One region of the Streptococcus halotolerans genome, then DNA from elsewhere that is predicted to be linked to it. Evidence: predicted binding sites of a transcription regulator. Region 1 holds the regulator's gene; each other region holds the start of a gene.
The links. Region 1 encodes CtsR, which represses protease genes until heat stress. Its sites were predicted from a motif close to TTGGTCAAAAAAGGTCAAANA; they were not measured.
Positions count from the first base shown of each region.

Region 2: A2G56_RS04500 (ATP-dependent Clp protease ATP-binding subunit) is a predicted target of CtsR. The motif match lies at 1,726-1,746, and genes of this name have one in related genera.
Region 3: A2G56_RS04285 (ATP-dependent Clp protease proteolytic subunit) is a predicted target of CtsR. The motif match lies at 1,853-1,873, and genes of this name have one in related genera.

Region 1 is NZ_CP014835.1:1,390,793-1,394,076, forward strand. Features, by position in the region: gene A2G56_RS06245 (ATP-dependent Clp protease ATP-binding subunit) at 1-1,754, opposite strand, end outside; gene A2G56_RS06250 (CtsR family transcriptional regulator) at 1,754-2,215, opposite strand; gene A2G56_RS06255 (hypothetical protein) at 2,529-2,714, opposite strand; gene tsf (translation elongation factor Ts) at 3,080-3,284, opposite strand, start outside.
Region 2 is NZ_CP014835.1:1,039,311-1,042,594, forward strand. Features, by position in the region: gene A2G56_RS04485 (amino acid ABC transporter ATP-binding protein) at 1-334, opposite strand, end outside; gene A2G56_RS04490 (amino acid ABC transporter permease) at 334-1,020, opposite strand; gene A2G56_RS04495 (DUF1797 family protein) at 1,305-1,535, opposite strand; gene A2G56_RS04500 (ATP-dependent Clp protease ATP-binding subunit) at 1,827-3,284, shown strand, end outside.
Region 3 is NZ_CP014835.1:992,266-995,549, reverse strand. Features, by position in the region: gene A2G56_RS04295 (MalY/PatB family protein) at 1-1,029, shown strand, start outside; gene upp (uracil phosphoribosyltransferase) at 1,122-1,751, shown strand; gene A2G56_RS04285 (ATP-dependent Clp protease proteolytic subunit) at 1,944-2,534, shown strand; gene A2G56_RS04280 (DUF2129 domain-containing protein) at 2,628-2,882, shown strand.

The DNA.
Region 1 (3,284 bases):
TCCATGTATTCAGACATATCAAAACGAATAAGGGCTGATTCATCATCGAAAAGAACTTCTGCTAAGGCCTTAGCCAACTCTGTCTTACCAACCCCAGTCGGTCCCAAGAACATGAAAGACCCAATTGGACGTTTACCAGTTCGAATGCCAGACTGATTACGACGAATCGCACGACTGATAGCCGAAATTGCTGTATCTTGACCAATAACACGTTTATGTAATTCTTTTTCCAAATTAAGATACTTTTGATTATCTGCCTGCGTCATTTTTTCCACAGGAATCCCTGTCAGACGACTAAGAGTAGCCATGATATGGTCTTCGCTTACCTTGACAATTTTGGGAGTAGCAAGGGTGTCTTCTTTTTTAAGTAAACGCGAAACAGTCTTGAGATCTCCACTTAAAAGTGCTTCATCAATTGGCGAAAGCTCTGCTTGAACTTCTTTTTTTACCATGGTTTGAACAGTCGCACTAGCCTCATCTATCAAATCGATAGCCGAGTCCGGAAGGTTTTTACTGGTCATATAACGATGAGCAGCTTTAACAGCTGTCATCAGGGCATCATCCGAAATCGATACATGATGATAGGCTTCATAACTCGGACGAAGTCCTTTGAGAATCTCAAAGGCATCTTCAACAGCAGGCTCTTCAATAATGATTTTAGCAAAACGGCGCGACAGCGCTGCATCTTTTTCAATATGCTTTTGGTATTCTTCTTGGGTGGTTGCGCCAACCATATGGAGGGTGCCACGAGAAAGAGCTGGTTTGAGAATATTAGCCGCATCCAAGGTACTGTCCATCCCACTGCCAGAACCCATAATCGTGTGCATTTCATCCACAAAGAGGATAATATGCCCATCCGTCTCGATATCTTCGATGATTTGATTCATACGCTCCTCAAAATCACCACGGAATCGGGTTCCTGCAACCACGCTCATCATATCTAATTCCAGAACTCGCATATCACGCAGCTCATAAGGAATGTCACCACCAGCAATGCGTTGGGCTAAACCATAAGCCAAAGCTGTTTTACCAACACCAGCATCACCGACTAGGACGGGATTATTCTTAGTTTTACGACTGAGCACCTGTACCATACGAGAAATTTCTTTGTCGCGGCCCACAACCGTTTCTAAAGCGCCAGCCTGCGCCATAGCTGTTAAATCGCGTGTGAAATCCGATAATTCTCCAGCTGTTGATGGTGGTTTCATCATATCTGTGAAATTATTAGCCTTAGGGCGTTTGGGTTTTTTCAACTCGTGAATGGATTTGACTTGATCTTTGGTAAAGCCCGCATGCTTCTCTAAACTTTGACGGAGACTAAAAATCGAAGACCCCTCACCATCGTTTTTGAGTTTAAATCCAGCTAATTCCAAGATACGGATGGGCATCATTTGCGGATTTAGGAGCATCGCCATCAAGACATGCTCAGTACCAACCTCGTCATCTCCAGTAATCTGACTAATTTGTTCCGCAAAAGCCAAGATGTCAGCGGTCGCTACTGATTGCTCATGAAGATCAAACTGATTAATGCTCTCATCAAAAGTCTTCTCCGACGCTAAAATAGCAGCTGCAAAATAATCATTTTCACCAGTCTCACTGTCAAATTCTCGGAAAGTTAATCCTGCAATGGTTTCATCACTGGAAATTAATCCAAGCAAAAGATGCCAACTTTCTAGCAATTGGCAAGAGAACTGTGTTGCAATAATTTGTGACAGGCCAAAAACTTCCTGCATTTTTTGTGAATACTTAACCATTATGATTCCTTTTTCCTATCCAACCGATGGAGGAGTTTCTTTAACATTCTAGTTCTAATAAAAGGGGCATCTTGTCCTAATACGGCATCAGAAGTCATTGATAACAGCAAGTTGCCTTCTCGCTCCGTGATCACCTTTTCTTCAAATAAGAGTTGAATAAGATCATCAAAAACCTGTTGGCTAACTCGCTCACCAATGGTTGCCATCAAAGAACCCAGCAATTGATGATTATCTGAAAACTTAACCTTGGCAATACGGATGTAGCCGCCACCACCACGTTTACTTTCAACCAAATAACCTCGACTCTCTGTGAAACGTGTCTTTATAACATAGTTGATCTGACTGGGAACAACCTGAAAAGACTCAGCCAGATGAGATCGCTTAATTTCGGTCATACCTGACTGAGCCAACAACTGCTTGATATACTCTTCAATCTGGTCCGAAGTATTTTTTGACGACATTAAGGACTCCCTTTCTTACTTTGACTATAACTGACTATAATTATATCAAATTTTTAAGACATTTAAAACCTTAAACCTTAAACCTTAAGCCTTAAGAATCCTTAGACAGACGAAAAATGTCGGACAATTCCCTCAAGTCTTTTCCGTTTGTTCACCATGTGATATAGTCGAATAAATTAACTTTGAGACAAAGAACTGAGATACGGGCAACAATTGAGTAGGGTAAGGCGAAAGTGAAGATGTCTCAATCTTAATTCAAAAGACTATAAATCCGCAAGACAATAAGAGATAAACTACCTCCTACAAAGGGGAATTAATAGCATTCTAACCCCATATCCTGAATAACTTGGGTTGACATCAGTGGTGTCGCAATCAAACCGATATTACCAGTTATGATAGCCATACTAGTAACAAAGGTTTGACGACCGTCAATGTCACAAGAGTTTGCGACACTTGCAGAAATCGCTGATATCCCACCCACAAAACCAGAAACAAGCAAGAACGCACCTAAGTAATAGAAAACAATAGCGGCATTGTCAAAAATGGCGACTCTGCCCTATTAGACTGCTTCAAAATCAAAAATAGCGGCAATCCAGTCTCTGTGTACAATCGATTATATAGTAAAATGAATTAACTTTAAGACAAATAACTGAGAGGCGGGCAGCACTTGAGTAGAGCAAGGTGAAAGCGACGATGTCTCAACCTTAATTCAAAAAACTATAGTTAGGAAGAAATGACTTGTTTTGTCATAACATTACAATTTCGCTATTTCTAAATTTTGTTAAGTATTAGCCCTTTTAGTCGCGTTTAGCCATAAGAAAGGCACCTCTTTTAACGAGGTGCCCTAGATTAACGATTAATCAATTATTTACCAAGAGCTGCTGCCATTGTAGCTGCAACTTCGTTTTCAAAGTCATTTGAAGCTTTTTCAATACCTTCACCAACTTCGAAACGAGCAAATGCAACAACTTTAGCATTTACTGATTCTAAGTATTGCTCAACTGTTTTGCTGTCATCCATGATGTAGACTTGTGCAAGAAGTGTGTATTGTTGGTCAACTTTAGTGTTA
Region 2 (3,284 bases), 350 kb from region 1:
AACCTTTTGTTTTTATTGGCGATAAAGTGATGTTCTCCAAAATACTCATATTTGGAAAAAGGTTAAATTGTTGAAAAACCATTCCCATTTTCTCACGCATCTTGAAAACATCATTCTTTTTATCAGTAATATCCACACCTTCAAAAGTAACACTACCTTTCGTTGGTATTTCTAGTAAATTCATGGTTCTAAGGAATGTTGATTTTCCTGATCCAGAAGGACCAATGATAACCACAACTTCTCCCTTATGAATTTCAAGATTGATCCCTTTTAACACTTCATTTTGGCCAAAGTGTTTATGCAAATTCTCGATTGAAATTAATGTCTCTATCATTATAATGTTCCTCCATTACCCATTCGTTTTTCAAGGATTTGCAATAATCTAGACATTGCCGTTGTGATCATTAAATAGTAGAACGCTGCAAACAAGAGTGGTTCAACAGGAATATAGGTCGCTGTTACGACAGATTGGGCACCATTCCAAAGTTCCATTACCCCAATGGTTTGTAACAGTGAGCTGTCCTTGATGATGGTAATAAACTCATTCCCCAAAGCCGGCAAGATATTTTTGATCGCTTGAGGCAGAATAACATAACGCATAGCATTTTTAGGCTTAATACCAAGTGAATAGGCTGCTTCCAGCTGACCCTTTGGAACAGACTCAATACCGGCACGAACGGACTCCGAAATATAGGCACCACTATTCAATGAAATAATAATAATACCAGGCAAAAGACGGCTAAAATCCATATCTAAGACACCAAAACCAACCGTCGGCGCCCCACTAAAATGCATCCAGGCAAATGCAATCATGATTTGGACTACCATAGGAGTCCCCCGAAAGACCCAAACATAAAAACTGGCTATCCAAGCTAAAGGCTTAAAGGAACTCCTTTTTGAGAACGCCACTAAGATACCAATAATGGTTCCCAAAAAAACAACACAGGCAGAAATCATAATGGTGACGATAACGCCGTAATTAAAATAAGCCCAATACTTGGGAAGGAAAGAAAAATCCATAACGAACTCCTATTTACTAAAAGATAAGAACCATCATAGCATAGATAAACTAAAAACACAATGTTTTTTGGTATTTTTATACAATAAAGCATCCTTTTTTGTATAAACAAAGCTAAAATCTATTGAAATATTCACATCAGATCATAGCCTTTCTAACACCTGAGTTTTTACATGAGCTACCAGCGATGCCTCTAATATCACAGGCTCCCAACACTCGTATCACCATCTTTAAAGGCAAAATAAAAATGAGTCCGACACTATGTCCCAGACTCATTTCTACTACCTTAATAAAGCAAATCATAGATTTCCATTGCAATCAAATCAATGCTATCAAACGAATACGACTCCTTAGCTTCAACATCGCGCAAAGTGAAGACTGGTCCGTTTTCTGGATCGTTATTGAATGATACTTCTGCAACAACAACTCCTTCTCGCTCAAAATTACGTTTTAAATTACCGCCATCTGTGGCCATAAGCTCAAGACGATTGATGATTCTCACTAAATGTGATTCCATATCTTACTCCTCTATTTCTATTAATTTCTCTTATTTTACCACAAAAAGCTTTCAAAGTAACACTAAATCAACTATTTTCCTGATATTAAAAGTTTAAAAAAACGCATTAGCACTCCCTTAGTTAGACTGCCAATTTTTTGAACTTTTTACTTGCAATGCAGAACTATCGTGCTATAATAAAGTCAGATAAAGTTTGACTATATTTGACCAAAATCAATTTGGTTTGGTAAAAGTCCTATATCTATTGAAACATTTCACTTTTAAAAATCTCTCAAAAAGCGAGGTATATCTATGCTTTGTCAAAATTGTCAATTAAACGAATCAACTATCCATTTATACACTAATGTTAATGGAAGACAAAAACAAGTTGATCTTTGCCAAAACTGTTATCAAATCATGAAAACAGATCCTAAAAACAGTCTTTTGTCAAACTTAGGCCAAGGTCAAGAAAGAGCGTCATCATCTATGAACCCATTTTTCGATGATTTCTTTGGTGATCTCAATAACTTCCGCGCCTTCAGCGGTGATTTACCAAACAGTCCTAAAACACAAGCAGGTGGTCAAGGTGGCAACAACGGTCCAGGAAACCGTCATCCAAATGGTCCCCAAGGACCTACTCAACAAAAGAACCAAGGTCTCCTAGACGAATTCGGTATCAATATCACTGAAATCGCTCGTCAGGGTGACATTGATCCTGTTATTGGCCGTGATGATGAAATTCTTCGTGTCATTGAAATTCTAAACCGCCGTACTAAGAACAATCCTGTTCTTATCGGTGAACCTGGGGTTGGTAAAACAGCTGTTGTGGAAGGCCTAGCACAAAAAATTGTCGATGCTGATGTTCCACAAAAACTCCAAGGCAAGCAAGTCATTCGTCTAGATGTTGTCAGCCTTGTTCAGGGAACCGGTATCCGTGGTCAATTTGAAGAGCGTATGCAAAAACTCATGGAAGAAATTCGTAATCGCCAAGACGTGATTCTCTTTATCGATGAAATCCATGAAATTGTTGGTGCTGGTAGTGCTGGCGATGGCAATATGGACGCTGGTAATATCTTAAAACCTGCTCTCGCACGTGGCGAGCTCCAATTAGTTGGTGCAACAACTCTTAATGAGTATCGTATTATTGAAAAAGACGCTGCTTTGGAACGTCGTATGCAACCGGTTAAAGTCGATGAGCCAAGTGTTGAAGAAACCATCACTATCTTAAAGGGAATTCAACCAAAATACGAAGATTACCATCATGTCAAATACAGCTCTGATGCTATCGAAGCAGCAGCCATTCTCTCCAATCGTTACATTCAAGATCGCTTCCTTCCCGATAAGGCTATTGACCTTCTTGACGAATCCGGTTCTAAGATGAATTTAACCTTGAATTTTGTTGATCCGCAAGAAATCGATCAGCGACTAGTTGAAGCTGAGAATCTCAAAGCTCAAGCAACACGTGATGAAGACTACGAACGTGCCGCTTACTATCGTGATCAAATCGCTAAGTACAAAGAAATGCAAGCTCAAAAAATAGACGATCAAGATACCCCTATTATTACGGAAAAAAATATCGAAGCTATTATTGAGCAAAAAACTAATATCCCCGTTGGCGATCTTAAAGAAAAAGAACAAAGTCAATTGGTTCATTTGGCGGATGATCTTAAATCACATGTCATTGGTCAAGACGATGCTGTCGATAAAATCGCAAAAGCTATCCGTCGTAACCGGGTCGGTCTTGGCTCCCCAAATCGTCCTATCGGTTCC
Region 3 (3,284 bases), 400 kb from region 1:
AAAGCACTTGAAGAATTTGCTAAAAGGTCCGTTTTTGGCTACGATGCTCCAAAAGATAGCCTCTATCAAGCTATTCAAGATTGGGAAAAAACACAGCATCAAGTTATCCTTAATAAAGAAGACATTGTCTTGATTGAAGGAGTGGTGCCAGCCATTTCAGTGGCTATCAATGCTTTTACACAAAAAGGAGATGCTGTCCTCATTAACACGCCAGTTTATCCTCCTTTCGCACGAAGTGTCACGTTAGCTGAGCGCCATTTAGTAAGCAACTCTTTGGTAGACAAGAATGGGCACTTTGAGATAGATTTTGAGCAATTAGAAAAAGACTTGGTTGATCATGAGGTTAAACTCTACCTCTTTTGCAGTCCTCACAATCCTGGAGGGCGAGTTTGGACCAAGGAGGAGATTGTTAGGGTAGCAGAACTTTGCCGAAAACATGGTGTTTATCTGGTTTCAGATGAAATTCATCAAGATTTAGCCCTTTTTGGACACAAGCATCATAGCCTCTTGTCTGTTAATGCTGACTATCAGAATTTTGCTCTGGTATTGACGAGTGCAACCAAGACTTTTAATATTGCAGGAACCAAAAATAGCTTTGCGCTCATCCCAAATCCTAAACTAAAGAAAGCTTTTAGGGATGCACAGTTGGTCAATAATCAACACGAAGTCTCCACGCTAGGTTTTTGGGCCACAGAAACAGCGCTAAGGTATGGTAAGGACTGGTTAGACGAGTTAAAAAACGTTTTGGAAACGAATATCCATTTACTCACTGAAACCTTGACCACACAAACAAATATCAAGGTAATGAAACCAGAAGGTACTTATCTGGTTTGGCTAGATTTTTCTGACTACGAGATTAACCATAATGAACTAGGAAGAATTCTTCAAGAAGAGGTCAAAGTAATCCTAAACGATGGTTTAACCTTTGGAAAAGAGGGAGAGTATCACTTCCGTCTAAATACGGCAACGCCCACCCACGTGATAGAAGAAGCGCTGACGCGCTTAGTCAAAGCTTTCCCGAAAGGATAGTTGAATTTTGTTGGATTGACCTGCTTAAATCCTCCCCTCGTGGAGGATTTTTTGATATAATAAATAAAAACAATAGAAAGTGGTTTTAAATCATGGGAAAATTCCAAGTCATTTCACATCCGCTCATTCAACACAAACTCTCAATCTTACGTCGTTCAACGACTCCAACAAAAGATTTTAGAGAATTAGTTGATGAAATTGCTATGTTGATGGGATACGAAGTGTCTCGTGACTTGCCTCTTGAAGACGTTGAAATTGAAACACCAGTAACAACAACGGTTCAAAAACAATTGGCTGGTAAGAAATTAGCCATTGTTCCAATCCTTCGTGCTGGTATTGGTATGGTAGATGGCCTTTTGAGTCTCGTTCCGGCTGCTAAAGTTGGTCATATCGGTATGTATCGTGACGAAGAAACGCTTGAGCCAGTGGAATACTTGGTTAAATTGCCAGAAGACATTGATCAACGCCAAATTTTCGTGGTTGACCCAATGCTTGCGACTGGTGGATCAGCAATATTGGCAGTAGATTCACTCAAAAAACGCGGTGCGACAAATATTCGCTTTGTGTGTTTAGTGGCTGCTCCAGAAGGTGTGGAAAAATTGCAAGCAGCTCATCCAGATGTGGATATCTACGCGGCATCTCTTGATGAAAAACTAAATGAGCATGGTTACATTGTTCCTGGTCTCGGTGATGCGGGTGACCGTCTCTTTGGTACAAAATAGCAATAGTGTTGGCATTAGCCTAGAAAGAGCAAGAGATTGCTCTTTCCTTTTAGATGTTGAATTAGCACTCTATCACTTAGAATGCTAAAAAATGAGTTTTTTATTTGACCTTTTTTGACCAAAGTCATATAATGAAATCAGTCATTAAATTGGCAATTGAAATTGCTAACAAACAATGAAATGGAGAAAGATATGATTCCTGTAGTTATTGAACAAACGTCACGCGGTGAGCGTTCTTATGATATTTACTCACGTCTGCTAAAAGACCGTATTATTATGTTAACGGGTCCAGTTGAAGATAACATGGCAAACTCAGTGATTGCGCAGTTGCTTTTCTTGGATGCCCAAGACCCAACTAAAGATATCTACCTTTATGTCAATACGCCCGGTGGTTCTGTTTCTGCTGGCTTGGCTATCGTTGATACCATGAACTTCATCAAAGCTGATGTGCAAACCATCGTTATGGGAATGGCAGCTTCAATGGGGACTATTATCGCATCATCAGGTGCCAAGGGTAAACGTTTCATGTTGCCAAACGCAGAATACATGATGCACCAACCGATGGGAGGTACTGGTGGCGGTACGCAACAAACAGATATGGCTATCGCTGCTGAGCATCTTTTGAAAACACGTCACAAACTAGAAAAAATTCTTTCTGATAATTCAGGACAAAGTATGGAAAAAATCCATATCGATGCTGAACGTGATCGCTGGATGGATGCTGAAGAAACACTTGCATATGGCTTCATCGATGCTATTATGGATAACAATGAATTAAAATAATTCAGAATGTGAGCTAACCTGCCTTGGCAGGTTTTTTATTTGGGAAATTTTGCTATAATAATAGAAATAAGACTGAATAAGAAAAAGGAAACTATGGAAATCAAAGAAAGAATGAGCCTTGCGGTTTATCTTTACTATAATCGCGATGCTAGAAAGTTAAGTAAATTTGGTGATATTTTTTACCATTCCAAACGATTTAAATATGTCATGATATATATTGATAAAGAGCAGGAAGAAGACATTGTGTCAACTTTAAAAACAATGAAATATGTTAAAAAGGTTAAACCGTCCGCTCTCGATGATATCGATATGAATTTTGTAGGGAATCTGAACAACCATGAGGAATGATAACAAATAGATAGTTCTTAAGGACTGTCTATTTTTTTGTCGATTGTTACTGAAAATAGTGACAGTACAGAAAAAAACTCTCAAGTGTTACTGTTTCTTTTCCAAAGTTCTGAAGAAAGAGACTTAAAAGTCTCTCGGAAAGAAGACAAAACCTCTCGAACATGAGACTATCGAGAAAAGGACCTTTACGTCTGTAACTAATAAATCTCTTAGAAGTATTGATGTGACAGTATTTCTAAGAGATTTTTTGTTTTCTAATATAAAGAAAAAAGGTTGAAGCAAATGGTTCACCATATACTTTTCTTCAATCTGATCGGCTTAGAAGCCTCATAAAGCTATTTTTTTGAAAAATTTAAAAAATTCAGAAATAAAGTATTGACAATATTCTGATAATTCTGTATT